One region of the Peribacillus sp. NPDC096622 genome, then DNA from elsewhere that is predicted to be linked to it. Evidence: riboswitches for the same ligand, from Rfam matches in the RefSeq annotation. Region 1 holds a riboswitch; each other region holds the start of a gene.

Region 1 (7,347 bases):
GGGCACTGTTATTATTGTGAACATGATATGGAGAGTCAATGTGATAATTCCAACCCCAATGAAGCGGTGGATACAGGCGGGTACTTTGGTTTTACGGAACGATATGGGAACTATCCAGGCGGGCAGGCAGAATATTTTAGGGTACCATATGGAAACTTCATGCCATTTGTCATCCCAGAGTCATGTGAACTTGAGGATGAAGCGCTTTTGTTCCTGTCCGATGTGCTGCCAACCGCATATTGGAGTGTAGAGAACGCTGGCGTCAAGAAAGGTGATACGGTAGCGGTATTGGGCTGTGGGCCGATTGGCTTGATGGTTCAGAAGTTCGCTTGGATGAAAGGAGCAAAAAGGGTCATTGCCATCGACAATCTTCCTTATAGACTCAATAAGGCTAAACAGATGAATAAGGTGGAGGCGTATAACTTCGATGAGTATAACGATATGGGCAGATACATTAAGGAAATCACTTCAGGCGGGGCCGATGTGGTCATAGACTGTGTGGGAATGGATGGAAAGAAATCAACGATAGAGGCGATTGAGCAAAAGCTGAAACTTCAGGGTGGAACGTTAAGTGCGATCGAGATTGCACTTAACGCCGTACGTAAATTCGGCACGATCCAACTGACTGGCGTGTACGGATCGAAATATAATATGTTCCCATTAGGCAATATATTCGAGCGGAACATTAACCTGAAAATGGGACAAGCACCGGTCATTCACTACATGCCCAAGCTTTTTGATAAAATCACGGCTGGAGAGTTCGACCCTACGGAAATCATATCCCATAAAGTCCCCCTCGAAAAAGCGAGTGAGGCTTATCAAATCTTTAACGATCACGAAGATGAATGTATTAAAGTGGTGCTAAAGCCATAATGTGAAGCTATAAAAAATCCAATGCCCATGAGCTGCATTGGATTTTTTACATTTATACGTTTACCGATAATACACCATAAACTTCGATCAATTTATGTGAAATAAAAATGATCATCTTGCCCGTGAACTGAGGAAATCAGGATTACTGGCTTTTTTCTATGATGGCTGGCATTCGTTTAAAGGGGAATCCGGGAATGTGACGATTGACCCTTCAGATGATGAAGGAGAGAAGCAGTACCGGATGATCTTGAAAAAGGGTTTTTGGTAAGGAAATGGAGGATTTATATTATATAATGATAGTGAAAAAAGGAGGATGTTCAGATGGTATATAACTCGGCAGCAGAACTTTGTGAAGGGTTTGGTTATCCGCCCGTTCACGTTAAATTGACGATAGAGATCATAGATAAGAGATTGGGACCTGTAAAGGCAGAAGCGGAGATTGCCATCAAGCCTGTTAAGTCAAAGGGATATCTGGAAGTGTTGGTGGAAGAATTGGAATCGGAGGATATCTTTGCTGATGAAAATGGCAGTATCTATGGCAGCTTCGGCATCGATCAAAGCATCCAGATATATGATGAAGTCCTGGCTACCATTCCGTTCGAAGAGATAATGGGAAATGAAAATTGGAAAGAGACAGTTGAGGAATCCATCACGGTGGATAAACTAAAGGAACAACTGGGGAAATCTCTAAATGATTATCAATTCAGTGATTTGAGCGGGAAATATAAATTCAGGAAAAGATGTACGATAACAGAACTTCAATTCATAGATTAAACGATAAAAGGAGAAGGCGATATGCTTTCTCTTTTTTCGATCATTTTACATATGGTCTTGCCCATGATATCTTTCCCTATCATAATCAAATGCTTGCAGTGACTCAATCTGTGAGAACCTTTAACCATACACAATGTCAAGGAGAGCTCAGTAAGGTTTTTAATGGTTTCAACTTGCATTTATTATATAGCTTTACATAGGTTAATATATTGTTAAGGGCTTTTACAGGAAAAAGAAATGAATATTTTAAAAGATAAAAAGGAGAATATATGAAAATTGGTTTGGTACGGCATTTTAAGGTGGCACATGAATTTCCTACTGGGAGATCTGTGACGGCGGATGATATGAAGCAATGGTTTGAGGACTATGATGCAGCGGATATTATTTATGGAACGACTTTATTTGGTGTTGAGGAATGGCAAGAATGTTATTGCAGTGATATGTCGAGAGCTGTCAAGACAGCGGAACACATCTATCCAGGTACGGTTCATCGGATGGAGGAGCTGCGGGAAATACCATCACCCCCTCTTAGAGGCAGCATCAAGCTGCCGTTCATCCTTTGGGCCATCTGGATTCGCTGCTGCTCGGTGATCAACAAGCAGACTAGGGCGGAAATTAAGATTGCAGAGCAAAGGATCAATAAAGTATTGGATGAAGTTTTTGCAAAGGGGGAAAGGAATGTTCTGATCGTGAGTCATGCCGCCCTCATGGTATATCTGAGGAAAGAGCTGATCCGGCGAGGGTTCATCGGTCCAAAATTCAAGATTGCCAGTAATGGAAAACTGTATGTATTTGAAAGAAGAGAAGGTAAATAATATATGGTTTCCCACCGGGAAAAGGTAAGCCATTTTGCTGATTTTAAGAAAGAGGCAGGCATTTTCCGAATAGTTATTCTTTTTTTATTGGTTGTGGTTTATTATTGTAATAGTGTAATTTTTACGAATTCAATATTGGGGAAAGAGGGGTGGACATTTTGCTGAAGGCAGTTTTTTTTGATTTAGATGATACATTACTTTGGGATCAGAAAAGTGTAAAAGAGGCTTTTGTTGCCACATGTCAAGTTGCCAAGGAGAAATATGGTCTGAATGTCGACGAGTTTGAAGAAGCGGTGCGGAAGGAAGCGCGTGAGCTTTATTCTTCTTACGATACATATGCATTCACTCAAATGATTGGAATCAACCCATTTGAGGGACTATGGGGGAATTTTCAAGATGACCATGATGAATTCCGGAAGATGGCCGGGATTGTACCGGCTTATCGGAAAGAAGCGTGGACGAGGGGCTTGAAGGCTTTAGGGATCGATGACCCGGAATTTGGGCTTGAACTGGCAGAACGTTTCCCGGCTGAAAGACGCAAAAAGCCATTTATCTATGAAGAAACATTCCGTGTTCTGGATGAATTAAAAGGGAAGTACAAATTGCTATTGCTTACGAACGGATCTCCTGAACTGCAAAATACCAAACTTGAAATTACGCCTGAACTGGTTCCTTATTTCGACCAAATCGTGATTTCAGGCGCATTTGGACGAGGTAAACCGGATGCCTCCATTTTTGAGCATGCTTTGGAAATCATGGAGCTTGATAAGGATGAAGTATTGATGGTCGGCGATAATTTAATGACCGATATCCTTGGAGCATCACGGGTAGGTATAAAGTCGGTCTGGATAAATCGCCATGATAAGGAACGGAATGAAGTGATTCCAACCTATGAAATCACGCATTTAGAGGAGCTTTTCCCTATCCTTGAGAGCCTGAGGGATTAATTGGCGGTCCTCCTCCAAATAACAATTTTAGATAATTGTAGAGAAAATATTAGGTCTTTCAAATTATTTACAGAATGAAAAGGGTGAGCTATAGTTACCGTGTAATCAATTAAATTATTCAGACTAGGGGTGTCCAATAAAAGTTGGGCTGAGAGGGAAGCGCTTAAGCTTCTTAACCCTCAGGACCTGATCTGGTTCATACCAGCGTGGGGAAGTTAGAATCTACTGAACGATGACATTTCAATTGGTCATTTCTGTAGTCATACTAACGTTAGCCGGGTCTTTAAATATGAGACCTGGCTTTTTCGTGCGAAATGGATTGGATTTTGTCCTTTTTAAATGAACTTAAAAAGGAGAAATGAAATCATGATGAGTAATTCAGTAAATGACATGAACGTTTCAATTATGTCCAGTTTTGCCGGGAGTAAAAAAGTGTATGTTGAGGGATCTAGACCCGATATTAAAGTACCTATGCGTGAAATTAAGCTAAGTCCGACAACAGGGGCATTCGGCGAAGAGGAGAATCCGCCTTTACGTGTATATGACACAAGCGGCTTCTATACGGATTCAGAATATCCCATTGATATTCATAAAGGCCTTTCCCCGATTAGACGCAGCTGGGTTCTGGAACGGGAAGATGTTGAAGAGTATGAAGGGCGTGAAATAAAGCCCGAAGATAACGGATATAGAAAAGTGGAATCACAATCCAATGCCGAAGTTTTTCCGGGATTGAAAAGAAAACCATTGCGTGCAGTGAAAGGGAAAAACGTAACCCAGCTCCATTATGCCCGTAAAGGTATCATTACTCCAGAAATGGAGTTCATTTCGATCAGGGAAAATGTAGCCCCTGAGTTTGTAAGAGAAGAGGTAGCTAGCGGGCGGGCGATCATTCCGGCAAATATTAACCATCCGGAAAGTGAGCCCATGATCATCGGACGTAATTTTCACGTGAAAATAAATGCGAATATTGGAAACTCAGCTGTTAGTTCATCGATCGAAGCTGAAGTGGAGAAAATGACTTGGGCAACACGATGGGGTGCAGACAACATAATGGATCTTTCCACAGGAAAGAATATTCACACGACGCGGGAATGGATTATTAGGAATTCACCTGTGCCGGTTGGAACGGTTCCGATATATCAAGCATTGGAAAAAGTGAATGGAGTCGCGGAAGATTTAAATTGGGAAGTTTTCCGGGATACATTAATCGAGCAGGCTGAGCAAGGTGTCGATTACTTCACCATACACGCTGGTGTGCTTTTGCGATACATCCCAATGACAGCAAAGCGAGTTACGGGCATTGTTTCCAGGGGAGGCTCCATAATGGCACAATGGTGCTTGGCCCACCACCAAGAAAGTTTTCTCTATACTCACTTTGAAGAGATTTGTGAAATCATGAAGACGTATGATGTCGCATTCTCATTAGGTGACGGTCTCCGTCCTGGATCCATTGCAGATGCAAACGATGAGGCACAATTTGCCGAATTGGAAACACTTGGGGAGTTGACGAAGATTGCTTGGAAGCACGACGTTCAAGTAATGGTGGAGGGACCCGGTCACGTACCGATGCATTTGATTAAAGAAAATATGGATAAGCAGCTGGAAGTCTGTCAAGAAGCACCATTTTATACCCTGGGACCATTGACGACGGATATAGCTCCTGGATATGACCATATCACTTCTGCGATTGGTGCTGCCATGATTGGATGGTTTGGTACTGCCATGCTTTGCTATGTGACACCGAAAGAGCATTTGGGGCTACCGAATAAAGAGGATGTTCGGGTAGGGGTCATTACTTACAAAATTGCAGCTCACGCAGCTGACCTTGCAAAAGGCCATCCGCAGGCAAGAAAACGGGATGATGCCCTTTCGAAGGCCAGATTCGAATTTCGTTGGAGAGATCAATTCAATCTTTCTCTTGACCCTGAAAGGGCAGTTGAATATCACGATGAAACTCTACCGGCTGAAGGTGCCAAAACAGCCCATTTCTGTTCAATGTGCGGACCAAAATTCTGCAGTATGAGAATCTCTCAGGACATCCGTGATTTGGCGAAGGAGAAGGGTCTGGGTTTTGAGTCGGTAATCGATGAAGGGCTTAAAGAAAAAGCGAATGAATTTAGGAAAACGGATGGGAAAATCTATCAATGATTCCGAAGGAGAATTCGATGAATCGGGTAATCCAGATAAAAATTGAAATGAAACAGTTGGAAACTCAATTGGAACAGCTGAAAAGGGAGCTGAACACTTTTCGGGAAAATTGTAACCATGAATTTGTGATAAATGATTATAGTCAACAATGTACAAAGTGCCACTTAATCGAAAGTTTGCAATGGTAATGATTCCTTGATCGTCCTTATGGAATTAATCCCTTAATCATGTTGGGCATTCAATCACAAAACATGATTAAGGGGATATTTCATTACTATTTACATACTTGTTTTTCTAATATGAAGAGGAGGAGGGACAAGCCATCCTTTTTCCTTATTCAATCTTAGGAAGTCAGCACCCAATGCAGCTTTATTGGTATGGAATTGCGCAAACATCTGTGCAATATCTTCGCGGATGCATTGACCCATCATTTGGCTGCAAGCAACTAATCCTGCATTAATATCGATTGATACTGAAGCAGAGATTTCAGGATCTTGAAGACGTGCCCCGACGGGAATATCCTCCAAATTAGCTTTAGGCCTTTCAGGTGGTGACGGAGGCAATCCTACGTTATTTTCTTTTAATAATGATTCAAGTTGGTCATGTTCCTGTTTCCCTTGATTGATCACTTCAACAAGTAATTTATGCAGGTCCTTGTCGCCAGTATGATTAAGCATAGTTTGATGACAGGCAATCAACCCTTTTGTAGTTGTTAGAAATGCCCAGGTTCCAAATACCTCTCCATAATGCATAGGCTCATCTTTCGGATTTCCGCTTAAAATTCCCATAACCATCCTCCTTGAAATTCATTAACGCATTTAAGTTACCCTGAATTCATCCAAGCATGCATCATCGTTTATGTTTGGGAAATGTTAGAGGGCTTTTGATGCTTAACCTTTTATTCCTTGTAGCCATTCTTGATAACATTCATCACAAAGCATTTCATTTCTATCCGTGTCAGTAACTTGAAATGTTACGACATGGATTTTTTTTTCTTCCGTGACATCATTACAATAGAAGCATTGATGTGTCATTAGAAATCCTCCCATGTTATAAAGTGTTTATAGTTTAAAGCGCCACGTTTTTTTTATACAGAAAAAAATGATGTAGCAGCTTTTTGGTCTTCTTGGAAGAGTTTAGATTGAATAATCCGGTTGGGGTTTAACATACTAAACGTGTTCGCATGATTGATAATATGAGGAGGGAAATTACAATGCAAAACCAATATCAACAAGGTCAAGTACACCAGAACATGCAAACGGGTGCCATTCCCCCACAAATGAATCACGGTGGTCACGAAGTATTCGATGTACATGAAGTGTTGTCGGGAGCGATTGGTACTTTAAACACATATACTCTTTTGCGTCAGCATATCCAAGATCAGGAATTACTCGACATTCTGGATCGTCAATATCAGTTCATCCAAGATGAATATAATATTTCATTGGAGTGCTTCCAAACGGGCCAGGATCCTTCCAAACCGACTCAGAGCTACAAAATGAATCAAGGTAACGATTTTATATATGGATTGACACCAACTCAGCCAAAGAAACCTTTGCAATCCGTATCGGAAATTACGGATGAATGCATTTCAGGCTTGATGCTTGGAGCTGTTAAGTCTGCAGCATCCATGAAGGCGATGGCAGCGCTTGAAATAACGAATCCGGTGGTTCGCCGCGTATTTGCAGATTCCGTTCCGAACTGCATTGAAATGGCATATGAGATTTCGATATATCAAAACAAACATCATTATTACCAAGTTCCGCAGCTTGCACAGCAGGATATGCAAC
Region 2 (7,347 bases), on a different contig from region 1:
TGAAGGCACGGTGATTGTATGTTGTTGAACTAAGTAATGAGGCTTCCCCTGTATCTTGAATCGTGCCCTCTACATCAAATACGGCAATAACATTAGTGAAATCATCGCCTTCTATGACTTCCTCGTAAAATGCACTTTCGGAAGCAAATAATTCATCAATGATATTTTCCGTATCCGCTGTAAATAGAGTAGTGGCCGCCCCTACAGCAATAGAAACAAAAAATAAAACGGCTGCGATTCCAAGTGCCGCCCAACGCTTTCCATTCATCTGTTTTCCCCCTTAAATATATGTATCCTTCTTACCATACGAACTAATAACAAAAATGTTTCATTCCATGATAAACTAAGACATATAAAATTGTAGCAAAGAATCCTCTAATTGGAAATGCATTGGTCCATTTTGCACAATTTGCATGTATCGTAAACAGGATAAAGAAAGCCCTTTCATCACCATACATACTAGGGGGGAACATGATGAACACTCGAAGGAATATTTATTTTTTCCATGCTCCTAATGCAGAGATGCTAAGCAAGGTTGAATACTTGTCAGACTTGGCGAAGCAACATTCGTATGAAGTCATCCAGGATTTCACAAAAGCAAACATCATCGTAAGCATCGGTGATGACGGCACATTCCTGCAGGCAGCCCGTAAAACCGGGTTCAGGGATGATTGTTTATATGCGGGCATTTCCACCACAGGTAACTTGAATATGTATTGCGATTTCCACTTGGAAGATACGGATAAAATGATTGATGCCATGACAAGGGAGCAAATCGAGGTGCGTAAATATCCAACCATCGCTATCCAATTGGACGATCAGCCCTCCTTTTATGCCCTTAATGAGCTCAGTATCCGGTCTTCGATCACCAAAACGTTCATCATGGATATCTTCATTGATCAACTCCATTTTGAAACTTTTCGCGGGGACGGGATCATCATTGCGACTCCGACCGGAAGCACCGCCTATAATAAATCGGTCAATGGGGCTGTTGTCGATCCCCTCCTCCCTTGCTTCCAAGTGAGCGAGCTTGCTTCCATCAATAACAATACCTATCGGACCCTAGGTTCCTCATTCATCCTTAGCGGCGCCAAGACGTTGACCGTCCACCTTGAACAAAACGGACCAAGCTATCCGATCATCGGAATGGACAATGAAGCGTTAAGCATCAATCATGTCGAAAAGGTAAAGGTCCGGTTAAGCGGTAAAGTCATCAAGACCGTTAAGCTAAAAGACAATTCCTTTTGGGAAAAGGTTAAAAGGACCTTTCTCTAAACGAAATAAAGGTACCGGATATGATAACCGGTACCTTTATATATGATAAAAATCTTTCGTATTTTGATAAAGGATTTCATAGACATCCTCAATCGGCAATCCTTTAATTGAAGCAATTTGACGTACACTGTCATGCATCATGCCGGGATGGGTCCATTTCCCATTGAAAACCCCTTCAAACGGCCATGGTCCATCCGTTTCTATCATCATCAGCTTAAGTGGGTATGCCGAAACTAATTCCTGTACTTCCCTCTCATAGCAAACATCTGGTGTAATCGAAATGCGGTAGCCCTTTTCGGCCATTCTTTCAACTGTCCGGATATCGCCTTTAAACCAATGAAAGTGTGCCTTCGTGATTTGATGCTTATCCAAAAGGTCGCAAACGATGGGTGCATCGTCATGGACGGCATGAAGGATAACCGGCTTTTCAACCTCTTTAGCTAAGGCCAGGAACCTCTCCAGTATCACTATATATGCTGAGTTATCAATATCGGGATTTTCCTGCCTTAAGTAATAGGGCAGCCCAACCTCACCTATGGCAACCATAGCTTGACTATGTTCCCGCATCCAGCTCAATAATTCGTACACTTCTTCATCACTCGGGAGGGGCTGCTCTGGATGAAAACCAAAGGCAGGCTTAATTCGTGAATCTTTGAGTGAAAGCTGATAATTGTTAATCGAAGAAGCCAAATTCATGGAAACAGTCAGCAAGGATTCCAACTGAACCTTTTCCATGTCATTCAGGATCTGCTTCCGCTTAACAACATCATACTTATCCAAATGGATATGGCTGTCGATGATTCTCAAATGTAATCGCCTCCTACTTAAGTAGTGAAAGTTGGCTTGAGTGCTGCATATAATTCTCTCTTCAAATGAAAGAACTCATCACTAAGAAGCTGTTCTTCTCTTCTTGGCCTTGAAAATGGAACTTTCACTTCTTTGATGACAGCAGCCGGTTTTGCTGATAACACATAAATTCTATCTGATAGGAAAACCGCTTCATCTATGCTGTGAGTAACAAAAAGCACCGACCTCCGATTTTCTTCCCAAACCGACAACAGCCATTTTTGCATTTGCAATCTTGTCAGTTCATCCAAGGCAGAAAAGGGTTCGTCCAGGCACATCAAGTCCTGTGGACTTAAGATACTCCGAATGAATGCGGCCCTTTGCTTCATGCCTCCAGATAATTCACGCGGATATGCTTTCTCGTACTCTTCTAAACCAGCTTTCATCAAAAGGGATTTTGCCTTTTCTTTATCTCTGATCCCAGCAATTTCACTTCCAAGCAAAACATTTTCCAATACCGTTCTCCAAGGTAAAAGGGAAGGCTGCTGAGGCATATAGCTGATATGGCCCTTTAAGCCATTTATCTTTTTACCATCCAGTGAAATGATGCCATGATCAGGCTTCAAAATGCCGCCGATCAAGTGGAACAATGTACTTTTACCGCTGCCCGATGGCCCGAGGATCGTAACAAATTCCCCATCATTCACATGGAAATTCATATTCTCTAATATATTCTGTTTACCATCGAAAGAATAGGAGACGTCTTTAATTTCGAGCTTCATCCTTTTCGCCCTCCTTTCTCTTCCAAGAAACTAAGTATTTCTCCAGGAAGGTGATGATTCCAAAAAAGATCAGGCTCATTCCCATAATGATGAAAATGGCTACAAACACCCGATCTGTCCTGAACGCTGAAGAAGCGAGAGTCATATAAACACCAATCCCCGATTTTGCCCCAAGCCATTCCGAAATAACCGCACCCATTACACTATAAGTAGCCGAAATTTTCAGGCCGGAGAAAATGAACGGGATCGAGTGAGGAAGTTCCAGCTTCCAAAATAACTGGCTTTTCCCCGCTCCCATCATCTTGAAATAATGCTTAAGCTCGTATGGTGTCTGGCGAAAACCGTCCAATGATGCAACCGCAACCGGAAAAAAACATACCAGCGAAATCACGATTAACTTAGGCAGCATGCCAAAGCCAAACCAGATCACCAATAGCGGCGCCAAAACAATGATAGGTATATTTTGTGATAGTATGAGCAGAGGATAAACCGCGTCCTTTACACCTGGAAAAAGGTGCAGAATTGCCGCGATCAATAAGCCGATGCAGCTTCCAATAAAAAAACCCGACAACGCAAGCTCCGTTGTGGATATAAGGTGTCCGTAAAGATTGCGGGACGACTCAATTCCTTCAATGAAAATGGCCGATGGAGCGGGAAGCAGCCATTCTTCAACTTTCAATAAGACTGTCACTGACTCCCATACTATCAGCAACAATAATAAAAGAAAGAAGGGAGCCCCCTTCTTCCAAATTCCCCTTCCGATCATGCCCGATATTTCTCCGTTAACGTATCCATCGTAATCCCGCTTGGCTGATATAATATTTTCACTTGGGAAATGACGTTCGGCGATCCTATTTCAATCATTCTTACATTCATTTTTTCTATCACGGCAAAAAGTTCGGAAAGCTCCCCCTCCATTGTCGTTTCAAGCGGGTGAACCTCATACTTGACACCTGATTCTTCAATGATCTTGATTGCTTCATCGACCATAGGGATGACATTTTCCCCTTTAGGAATAATTTGTATACTAATTAATGAATTGGCCATTGTATTTCCTCCTATTTTGGTAAAAATTCATTGGTAAATGCCTTTTCAGGATCGAAATCACCTTCAAGAAGCTTATTTTCAGTCATCCACTCACTGTAATTCTTCCAAATTTCAAGCTTTTGTTCACCCCATCGCGGAGCATCATCCTGATACTTGGCTGCAAGCCACTCCTGGCTTTTCTTTACTAGTTTTGCATCAAGATCCGGTGCAGACTTAATTAACATGCCTGCTGCATCATCAGGATTCTTAATCGCATACTGGTACCCTTTCGAAGCTGCATGAACGAATGCTTTAACAGTCTCGGGATTTTCTTTTATCATCTTTTCATTTGTAGTCAAAACAGGTGTATAGTAATCAAGCTTATCAGAGTATTCGGTTAAGTAAACCATATTAAGCTTTTCATTTCGCAACTCAGCCTCAATGCCTGTCCAACCATAATAAATCCAGGCAAAATCTATATCCCTTTTAACCGAAGTGAAAAAATCCATATCTCCTGTATTGACTATGTCCACTTCATTTACATCCGCATTTTCTTTTTTCATGAGTGAATCAATTATGGCCTTTTCAACCGGAGATCCCCAGCCACCATACGTTTTCCCTTCAAAATCCTTGGGAGTTTTAATGTCCTTTGCCTCAGGGGAAGCGAATCCCGAGGTATTATGCTGGATGACGGCAGCTACCGAAACAATCGGCACGCCCTGCACGCGGGCCTGCGTTATGCCCTCCTGGTAGCTCACGCCAAATTCAGATTTCCCTGAAGCGACAAGCTTATCGGCTCCAGCTTCACCTGGCATGATAATTTCCACATCAAGACCTTGATCTTTAAAATAACCTTTTTCCTTGGCTACATACAATCCAGTATGGTTTGTATTCGGTGTCCAATCGAGCACGACCGATACCTTTTTTAATTCTTCATTTTTAGATGCTTCTTCTTTTTCATTAGTTCCGCCTGCTCCGCATCCAGCCAAAAGGAACAACGAAGTTAACAGTGGTAAGAATTTATTCAAGTCATTATCCTCCTACACATCTTATAAGTTCCATATGCCGGAACATAATGGGGCTTCAGGGTCTATTCAAATACTGGATAAAAAAGCAAAAAACGCCCGAAGATGAATTCGGACGTTAACATACAAAACAGAAAATCAGTAATAATATGTTCCCTCCGCTGGCATCATCCAGATCAGGTTCAAAGAGTCAGCATCTAAAGGATGCAATCTCAGCCAGCAGTACTGGCCCCCCTACATTTCTCGCACATATGAACTTTTCTCTCTCATTATATCAATTCATAGGGAAAAAGGAATACTAATTTGCTTCTTCTCACTAATTGGAAAGGTATTCCTGGCACTTTAGGATATCTAGCAAAACAGCTTTTCGAACGAAAATCATTGGAAGCAAACTAAGTCTGCCTCTTTTCATTCCAATCATTCTTGGCTGCAACGGTGGCGGACACGTTCCAAATAGTCATTTCTTTGCAAGCATTCATATAATGTGCATTACCTGTAGACATTTTTGTTTACTGGTTTTATTAAACCCTTAATTTCATAAGCAAAAGGTGGATATGATCATGATAAAGATTAATCAAAAATGGTTAGATGTCAGTCAAATCCAACCAGGTACAGCATCTGCTAAATCGCTTGAAACTCTTCAATGCTTGGCGGAAGATTCTAACGTTTTTGAATATCGGAACTTTGGGGATTTCAATTTCGAGATACAGCTGAGGAACCGAGTCATACAGGCAGCTATTGCGTTGGATAAAAGCGGTCCGGAATTTTCCACACTTGAGGAATCTCAATCCAATCAACAATATTGGCACCTTTCAAAGGATGGCACCTTTACCCTTCAGCCAGGGATCCTCCCCCATGCTGCACTCGTTGACATTTTCATGAATGGAAGGCTTTATGCCTTCGAATGCGGGACAGCGATAGTCGTCACTTTTTTAAAGGCGATTTTGGATTTAATCGGCCCTAGGAATTTCGACTATCTTTTTTCAGATCTATTTTTATATGATTGGCGCCCTCCAAGGAATATGGCTCTTATCGTTCACCAAGGACGGGATTATTTACCAGGTGATTGCGTTTACTTCAAAAACCCTGATCACGACGAGGCAACTCCTGAATGGCAAGGTGAAAATGCGATATTATTAGGAAATGGCCTCTTTTATGGCCACGGGATCGGGATTACCACTGCACAGGGAATCATCAATGAATTGAATAGCAATAGAAAGCCGTACGCCACCATATCAGCATTCCTGACAACGCATATCATTTTCCTGGATAGTTCCTTCTATAGACAATTCCAACAAAATTTCCCCCGTGCAAAGCCCGGTAACAGTCCTGCCAGCCTTTCCGATTGTATTGTCTCTGAAATAGGTTCGAAGATATACCTCTCATGACCCTTTAGTTCCCACGCCGTAAAACCACCGGCATAAAAAAAATGCTTGGGGAGAGATCTCCCAAGCATTTTTTCTTTTCACGCCCCAATATTCCCTTTGCCTTTGAACCTGCGTGCACTTGCCTGACCCCATTTCGTTATGGATAGTGTATAAACAGCCAAGGCTGACCATATGAACAAAAAGGCTAAAAGATGTGCTTTGGTGAAACTTTCATGATAGACGAATACCCCGATCAATAAAGATAAGGTCGGAGCGATATACTGAAAAATGCCAAGCATCGATAACGGGATCTTCTCCGCCCCTTTTGCAAAATATAAAAGAGGCAATGCCGTGGCAATACCGCCGCCCACCAACAGCAAGCTTGTGCTCCCATCTGTAAAGAATTGCATTTCTGACCGGTTCATCAAGTATATCAGGTAACCCAGGGCCAGGGGCGTTACCATCATCGTTTCGAGCGTCAGCCCGATCGCCGATTCGGCCTTGATCATTTTTTTTGCCAGACCGTATAATCCAAAGGTCATGGCCAAAACAAGAGAGATCCACGGGATCGTACCGAAATGAATGCCAAGGATCAAGACTCCGATTCCTGCAAGCAGGAATGAAATGATTTGGGCCCCGCTCAATTTTTCTTTTAAGACTATCACTCCCAATAGTACACTGACTAGCGGATTGATATAATATCCAAGGCTCGTGTCGAGGATGCGGCCAGAGTTAACGGCCCATATGAACACTCCCCAATTAGCTGTAACAAGCAGTGACGCCGTTAGTAATGCCGTAAAGAGTTTCGGATTTCCCATTATGTTTTTGACATAATCAAGAAACGCTTGCCATTTTTTCATGAACATCAATAAAACCAGCATGAACACGAAAGACCATAATACCCTCTGAGCTAAAATTTCTATTGCACCGACTCCCTGAAGGAACTTCCAGTAAATCGGCACAACTCCCCACATCATGTAAGAAAGGGCTGCATAAATCGCCCCTTCTTTTTGTTCATCCACTTTCATAACAAGCCTTCTTTCCATTAATTCCATCTAACAATTTTGTATTTCCATTTCTTTTTTT
Region 3 (7,347 bases), on a different contig from region 1:
CTTATCGCTCGCTGTGGCAAATTCACTTGTGGCAATTGAAGAAGGAGCGAATAGAATCGACGGCAGTATCCGCTGTCTCGGTGCAGGTGCTGGTAATACACAGTCTGAAGTGCTTGTTGCCGTTTTGGATAGGATGGGTATCCGTACCGGAATTGACTTATATAAAATGCTTGATCTTTCGGAGGAAGTTGGAAATACAATCATGCCTAAGCCCCAGGAAATAACAGACTCGAGTTTAATCATGGGTTATAGTGGCGTGTACTCCAGCTTTTTATTGCATGCAAATAAAGCGGCGAAAAAGTATGGAGTCGACGCCCGGGATATTTTGATGGAGCTTGGTCGACAAAAAGTGGTTGGCGGTCAGGAAGATACCATAATTGAAGTGGCTGAACAAATGGCGTTTCAGAAAGAAGGGACTTTAAGATGAAACTAGATCAACTGGCAAAACGGGTAGCCGATTCGCAAAAAAACGGTCGTGAAATGGATAAGCTTACATTATCCAATCCTGAACTAACAGTAAATCAAGCATATGAAATTCAGAAGTTGAGCATAAATGATACGCTTACTGATGATAACAGATTCATCGGATGGAAGATGGGCTTGACGAGCAAAGCCAAACAAAAGCAAGTAGGGGTAGAGGAAGCGATATACGGCAGGTTGACATCTGCCATGGAACTGACAAGACCTGTATTAAAGGTTGGGGAACTCATTCATCCGCGAGTGGAACCCGAACTTGCCTTTTTGTTCAAAGACGAATTGAAAGGTGCAAATATAACGGCGAAAGATGTCTGGCCGGCTGTTGAATGTGTATTCCTCGCACTGGAGGTTATTGACAGCCGTTATAAAAATTTTTCTTTTACACTTACCGATGTAGTGGCGGATAACGCATCCTCAGCCAAAATCTTGCTTAGCAATCAAGCTTATTCCCCATATCACATGGACTGGGCCCAAACAGAAGTTACGCTATATCAAAATGGTGAAATGCAAAAGAGAGGTCGCGGTGAAGCTGTACTCGATCATCCGATTCATTCGATTGTGGAACTTGTAAAAATGATTAGCCGTGAAGGACTTACCATACAGGCTGGAATGATTGTTTTGGTAGGCGGAATTACAGATGCCGTTTCCATACAGGCTAACGATAAAATAATGGCAGATTATGGTGAACTAGGGAAACTGACTTTGCATGTTATATCGTGAAAATATGGCAAAGAGGAGGGAATTAATTGCGTGAAGTCAATGCTTCTGAAGTGGTGGGTAATAGTAAATTTGGCCGTTTCCATATAATGGTCTTTATGTGGTGTTTGTTCGCAATTACCTTCGATGGATTTGATATAGCCATGTACGGAGTAGGTTTGCCATTGATGATGGAGGAATGGAGCTTGACGCCAGTCGAAGCTGGCGGAATAGCAAGTTATTCATTGTTCGGAATGATGGTGGGAGCACTCATTTTTGCACCTTTGGCGGATAAAATAGGGAGAAAAAAAGTGCTGGCCATTTGTATATGTTTATTCAGTGTTTTTACATTACTTTCAAGTTTTGCCCCCAATCCTGCCTTTTTCTCGGTTATGCGATTTATAGCAGCCTTGGGAATGGGAGGATTAATGCCAAACGTCATCTCCTTAATGGCGGAATACTCACCCAAAAAGAATAAGGTGCTCATTGTAACCGCTATGTACTGCGGTTATTCCATCGGAAGCATACTTGCTTCTTTAATTGGAATATATGTAATGGAACAAATGAGTTGGAGGGTTTTGTATTGGATAGGGGCGCTTCCCTTACTGGCACTGCCATTCTTCATGAAGCAATTCCCTGAATCGCTTTCCTATTATGTTATTCGAAAACAAGGAGCAAAGCTTGCTGGAATCCTGAATCGCATTGATCCAGATGGCGACTATAAAGAGTCTGACGATTATGAGTTTGCCAAAGTCCAAGAAAGGGCAAAGGGCTTCCCTGTCAAGAAACTCTTCGAAAATAAGCGTACTCTCAGCACATTTGCGTTTTGGGTAGCTGCCTTTAATTGTTTACTAATGGTATACGGACTCAATACATGGTTACCCAAAATCATGCAGCAGTCCGGATACGGCCTTTCATCCAGTTTATCTTTCAATCTTATATCGGGAATAGGACAAATTGGCGGATCTATAATTGGCGGATACTTAGTTGGGAAAATAGGCCATAGAAAAGTACTTGTATCCCTCTGTGCCATAGGTACGGTCTGTTTTGTCATATTAGGATTAACCTCAAATGCAGTAGCATTATATATTCTCATCGCTTTTGGAGGAGCCTGTACAGTCGGAACGATGAATTTAGCCAATACGTATATATCCGAGTATTATCCGCGGGAGATAAGGACCACCGGGAAAGGCTGGGCCTTGGCTTTTGGTAGAATTGGAGCCATTGTTGCCCCAACATTAATAGGTTTATTGCTGGCTGCAAACTATTCGCCACAAAATGCATTCATGGCCTTCACGGTTCCGAGCATAATGGCTGCCTTGGCGTTACTCGCTGTGAAGGAGAGGTATGGCAGCTATGATAAACTACAGATTGAGGGGAATATAAAACTAAAAGCAACGTCGAATGTATAATATTGTTTTTTAGTAGATGGCCTATATGTCAGCGGACAGTCATGCAGACTAATACCTGACATATAGGCCATTTTTTAGAGAATAACAGAATTCACGAGTAAAGCGGTTGAATTCACGAGTAAAACCGCTAAACTCACGAGTAAAACAGCTGAATTCACGAGTAAAAGGGCTGAATCACGAGTAAACATCACATTCACGACGAGTAAAGCAGTTGAATTCACGAGAAAACTACTAAATGAACTCCCTTTGATCAAATTCTTTGTAGGCTATTAAACTGACGGGAAATGATGGTTGCAAGATTGACTGTTTAGTAACCCTAAATCATGAAAACTTTTCTAATACGTTTGACAATTGGATTTATCGTGTTAATATAAAGGCAAATGAAAATTAAATATACAATTTGTACCACTAGGGGTGCTTTATAGGTAAAAGGTGTTTTTACCGCAGAAGCTGAGATTAAAGTATGACTTTAAGACCCTTAGAACCTGATCTGGTTTATACCAGCGTAGGGAAGTGGGGGTCTGGAACAATACGTTTCTGTATTATTTCTTGTACAACCACTTTCTTTACGTTTAAGAAAGTGGTTTTTTGTTTGCAAAAAAAGGGGTGATAAAAGTTTTTTTCGTAACATTCATTCAAAAAATACAATTTGGAGGTCATGGACATGAAGTTTTCAGAGGAAATTCGTCAGGAAGTGGATCACATTTGGGAAGCTAGTTTTAATCACCCGTTTGTTGCAGGAATAGGAGATGGCACTCTGCCAATGGAGAGTTTTCGTTTTTATGTCATGCAAGATGCCTATTATTTATCTCATTTTGCTAGAGTTCAAGCCTTAGGGGCAGTCAAAGCTACAGATTTACATACAACAAGCAGGCTTGCCGGACATGCACAAGGAACATATGAAGCGGAGTTGAAGCTTCATGAGAATTTTTCCGAGAGATTAGGCATCACAAAAGAAGAACGGGAAAATTTCAAACCAGCCCCGACTGCTTATGCTTATACTTCCCATATGTATCGTGCGGCTTATTCGGGACATTTAGGAGATGTTATTGCAGCTATCTTGCCGTGTTACTGGCTGTATTATGAGATAGGTGAAAAGCTGCAAGGGTGCATGCCCGAAGAGCCGATTTATCAAGAATGGATAGCGGCTTACGGAGGAGAGTGGTTCCGTACTTTGGTGGAAGAACAAATTTCGAGGCTTGATGAGATTGCTGAAAAAGTAACTGATGAAGATAAGGAGAGAATGAAAGAGCATTTTATCCTTAGTAGCCAATATGAATACTCATTTTGGGAAATGGCTTATCGTTTAGAGACATGGCCTGTTCATAAGGAAACACTAGAAGTATAAAAGGAGAATGAAACAATGAAAAAAGGATTGAAATTAACGGATATATTAGTCACGATCGTGATTGCGGTTGCATTTGGAATCGTTTATATTCTTTGGGGTTCGGTTTATTATTCCGTTAAACCATTAGGGTTACATCTGGATCAACTTATTTATGGTATGTGGTTTATAGCTGGGCCAGTCGCCTTTTTAATTTTACGGAAACCGGGTGTGGCACTTTTGGCGGAGATAGCTGCAGCTTCCGGGGAATTCTTTCTTGGTTCACCATGGGGGCTGACCGTACTGTTATATGGGGTGGTCCAAGGTTTGTTTGCGGAACTGGTGTTCATGGGGTTCAAATATAAAAAATTCAATATGCCGGTGACCATTTTAGCAGCGATAGCTTCCTGCTTGGCATCGGTTATCATGGATTTTGCATACGGGGAAATAGGTGCGCTTTCTACTTGGAATCTATCGTTATTCATGATAGCGAGGTTTGTAGGTTCCATATTCTTTGCTGGTGTGACCGCCTATTATCTAGTTAAAGTCCTGGAAGCAACAGGGGTAACTAATCTTGTGCGTCCGGTTTCAAATAAAGATTATGCAGAACTTGATTAAAAGTAGAGGTTGAGGGCCATGGAACCAATCGTTTCTGTTGAAAAGTTAAGAATGAAATTTCCCGGTGATGAATCTTTGATATTCAAGGACCTATCACTATCGTTTGATCAAGGAGAAAAAGTGCTACTTTTGGGACCATCAGGATGTGGTAAGTCGACTCTTTTACAAGTGTTAAGCGGATTGATTCCGAATTCCATCGAAGTACCGATGAAAACGGAGAAATTGAAATGCCCTTCTTCGTGGGGGTATGTTTTTCAAGATCCCGATAGTCAGTTTTGCATGCCATTTGCCGATGAGGAAATTGCCTTCGTCCTTGAGAATCTTTCCGTCCCTAAAGAAGAAATGAAAGAGAAGATTCAATATCATTTCCGTAAAGTAGGATTGAACCTGGGCCATACAAGTATTGAAACATTATCAGGCGGGATGAAACAGCGTCTGGCAATCGCTTCAGTATTGGCCCTTGAACCGGAAGTTATATTTTTAGATGAACCAACCGCCATGCTTGATCCGGAAGGAACGAAAGAAATCTGGGAATTGTTGAAGGAAGTCGGACGAGACAAAACGGTTATTATCGTCGAGCATAAAATTGACCATGTTTTAGAATTCATCGAAAGAATCGTGCTTTTTAACGATGACGGTCAAATCATAGCTGATGGTCCAAGAGACACCATTCTTTCACTATATAAAAATGAAATGAAAGAACATGGAATTTGGTTCCCAGGTGTTTGGGATGAGTATATACAGAAATATGCACCCATTCGGGAACACCCATTTACAGATGATTCACCCCTTATGGATGTGCAAGGCTTTAGAGGTTTTCGGAATAAAGAGGAAAAAATCAAGGTTGAAGAGCTGAAGGTACATTCAGGTGAATGGATTGTAATCAGGGGTGAAAATGGCGCGGGGAAGAGTACTCTTTTGCATGCCTTAATGCAGTTCATAAAAACGAAAGGTAAGTATGAATTATTGGGGACCCCTATTAAAAGAGTGAAAAATCCAACGGATCATATGACGTTTGTCTTTCAAAATCCTGAGTTTCAGTTCGTTGCAAATACTGTATATGAAGAGATTGCTTATTCATTGCGTATTGATAAAAGGCCGCAACAAGAAATAGATGAGAGAGTCCGCTCATTGCTTAAAGTATTCCGCCTGAAGGCACACCGGGATAAACATCCGTTTCAATTATCAATGGGTCAAAAGCGTCGCTTAAGCGTAGCCGCCTCAATCGTAATAGACAAAAAAATCATTCTCCTGGATGAGCCGACCTTTGGACAAGATTCGAAAAATACCTTTGCATTACTGGAATGGTTTGAGGAATATCGAAGGCGCGGAATAACGGTGATCATGGTAACTCATGACGATCATATTTCAGAAAACTTTGCAACCAGGATCTGGATGGTTAAGGACGGAAACGTAATAAGTGATGAAAAAATTGCTCATTCAGGATTTGTGGAGACCAAAGTTAAAAGGAGTGTCATGTAGATGAATGTTTCAAATGCAGAAACATGGCTCCATAGAATTAATCCAAGCCTTAAACTTGGTGTGCTGATTGTGTTATGCATCGTGGCGTTATTCATTCATGACCTGAATTATATGATGAACATCACCATTGGCGTATTACTTTTATTTTTGTTTTTTACCGGGCATTCGATAATGCGCATCTTACTTTTGTCGATTCCCTTTTGTTTCATTTTTATATCCACCTCTTCTGCAATGATATTTTTCGGGCAAGGTGAGACGCTTTGGTTTGAGTGGGGCCTAATATCGATTACGGAAGAAAGTTTCATGAAGGGATTACTGGTAGGCTTTCGAGCTTTGTTCTTTGCGGCCCTTGGTTTAACTTTTTCCTTAACGACGAGACCAGTGAACTTGTTTTATTCGTTAATGCAGCAAGTTAGGCTTAAACCGAAATATGCCTATAGTTTCATGGCGGCATTAAGGCTGATTCCCATCATGATGGAGGAGTTCCAAACGATACGAAACGCGATGAAGGTACGCGGTTTCGAAAGGGGAAAAGGAATAAGATCGGTATATTTTAAAATGAAAGCCTATTCCATCCCGTTGCTATCCGGAAGCATCAGACGTGCTCACCGAATCGCGGTTGCGATGGAGGCGAAGCGATTTACAGACAGTCGGGAACGAACATACTATTATGAATTTGGGTTTTCAAAAAAGGACTATAGTTTCATTCTGTATTTTATCATCCTGCTGTTGGCCGGCTTTTATCTATCGATTCAATTCCCGTTAGTATCTATTTGATTTGATTTTATGAAATTGTAACTTTACTAGTTAGGGGTTCTAGTATGAATGCACATGAATTGCATATTATTTCTACTGGGAAACAGCCAATTGAAAAGTTTGTGGAAATCGCTTCAAACATTCAGGAACATGTTGATTTCTTTTATCTAAGGGAAAAACATATGAGTGCCACGGAACTCTATCAAGCAGTGAGTCTATTACATGATAAAAAGATTCCGCTTTCTAAGATCATCATTAATGACCGCGTGGATGTAGCCTGGGTACACAAAGTATTTGGTGTGCAATTGGCTTTTCATAGTTTAGATGCAGAAGTCGTAAAAGGAGCTTTTCCAGGATTGAATGTTGGCTGTTCGATTCATTCCATGGATGAAGCGAAAGCCGCATTCAGCAAAGGGGCCAATTACGCGATTTATGGACATGTTTTTGAAACGGATTCAAAAATCGGCCTTCCTCCTAAGGGAGTTGAGGAGCTTCATGCAATCACAAGAAATGTCAATCTTCCGATAATTGCGATAGGCGGACTCACTCCTTTCAATTGCCAAGTGGTGCTGGATGCGGGGG

What was found. A riboswitch is a leader RNA that binds a small molecule or an ion and turns the genes downstream of it on or off. The one in region 1 is predicted to bind thiamine pyrophosphate.
Region 2: it holds a riboswitch for thiamine pyrophosphate, as region 1 does, so the genes downstream of both, ACIQYG_RS02505 (ABC transporter substrate-binding protein) here and thiC (phosphomethylpyrimidine synthase ThiC) in region 1, are expected to answer to the same signal.
Region 3: it holds a riboswitch for thiamine pyrophosphate, as region 1 does, so the genes downstream of both, tenA (thiaminase II) here and thiC (phosphomethylpyrimidine synthase ThiC) in region 1, are expected to answer to the same signal.

Annotation. Positions count from the first base shown of each region.
Region 1 is NZ_JBIWES010000003.1:485,394-492,740, reverse strand. Features, by position in the region: gene ACIQYG_RS08765 (zinc-dependent alcohol dehydrogenase) at 1-873, shown strand, start outside; gene ACIQYG_RS08760 (hypothetical protein) at 1,195-1,647, shown strand; gene ACIQYG_RS08755 (histidine phosphatase family protein) at 1,917-2,462, shown strand; gene ACIQYG_RS08750 (HAD family hydrolase) at 2,621-3,409, shown strand; TPP riboswitch at 3,525-3,639, shown strand; gene thiC (phosphomethylpyrimidine synthase ThiC) at 3,776-5,557, shown strand; gene ACIQYG_RS08740 (DUF3231 family protein) at 5,836-6,345, opposite strand; gene ACIQYG_RS08735 (hypothetical protein) at 6,448-6,591, opposite strand; gene ACIQYG_RS08730 (spore coat protein) at 6,771-7,347, shown strand, end outside.
Region 2 is NZ_JBIWES010000001.1:524,075-531,421, forward strand. Features, by position in the region: gene sppA (signal peptide peptidase SppA) at 1-268, opposite strand, end outside; gene ACIQYG_RS02480 (NAD kinase) at 475-1,275, shown strand; gene ACIQYG_RS02485 (TatD family hydrolase) at 1,312-2,082, opposite strand; gene ACIQYG_RS02490 (ABC transporter ATP-binding protein) at 2,100-2,843, opposite strand; gene ACIQYG_RS02495 (ABC transporter permease) at 2,827-3,609, opposite strand; gene ACIQYG_RS02500 (thiamine-binding protein) at 3,606-3,890, opposite strand; gene ACIQYG_RS02505 (ABC transporter substrate-binding protein) at 3,902-4,897, opposite strand; TPP riboswitch at 5,031-5,140, opposite strand; gene ACIQYG_RS02510 (protein-glutamine gamma-glutamyltransferase) at 5,455-6,282, shown strand; gene rarD (EamA family transporter RarD) at 6,360-7,289, opposite strand.
Region 3 is NZ_JBIWES010000012.1:44,561-51,907, forward strand. Features, by position in the region: gene dmpG (4-hydroxy-2-oxovalerate aldolase) at 1-427, shown strand, start outside; gene ACIQYG_RS19615 (2-keto-4-pentenoate hydratase) at 424-1,197, shown strand; gene ACIQYG_RS19620 (MFS transporter) at 1,224-2,585, shown strand; TPP riboswitch at 2,986-3,114, shown strand; gene tenA (thiaminase II) at 3,250-3,933, shown strand; gene ACIQYG_RS19630 (ECF transporter S component) at 3,949-4,527, shown strand; gene ACIQYG_RS19635 (ABC transporter ATP-binding protein) at 4,546-6,009, shown strand; gene ACIQYG_RS19640 (energy-coupling factor transporter transmembrane component T family protein) at 6,010-6,786, shown strand; gene tenI (thiazole tautomerase TenI) at 6,831-7,347, shown strand, end outside.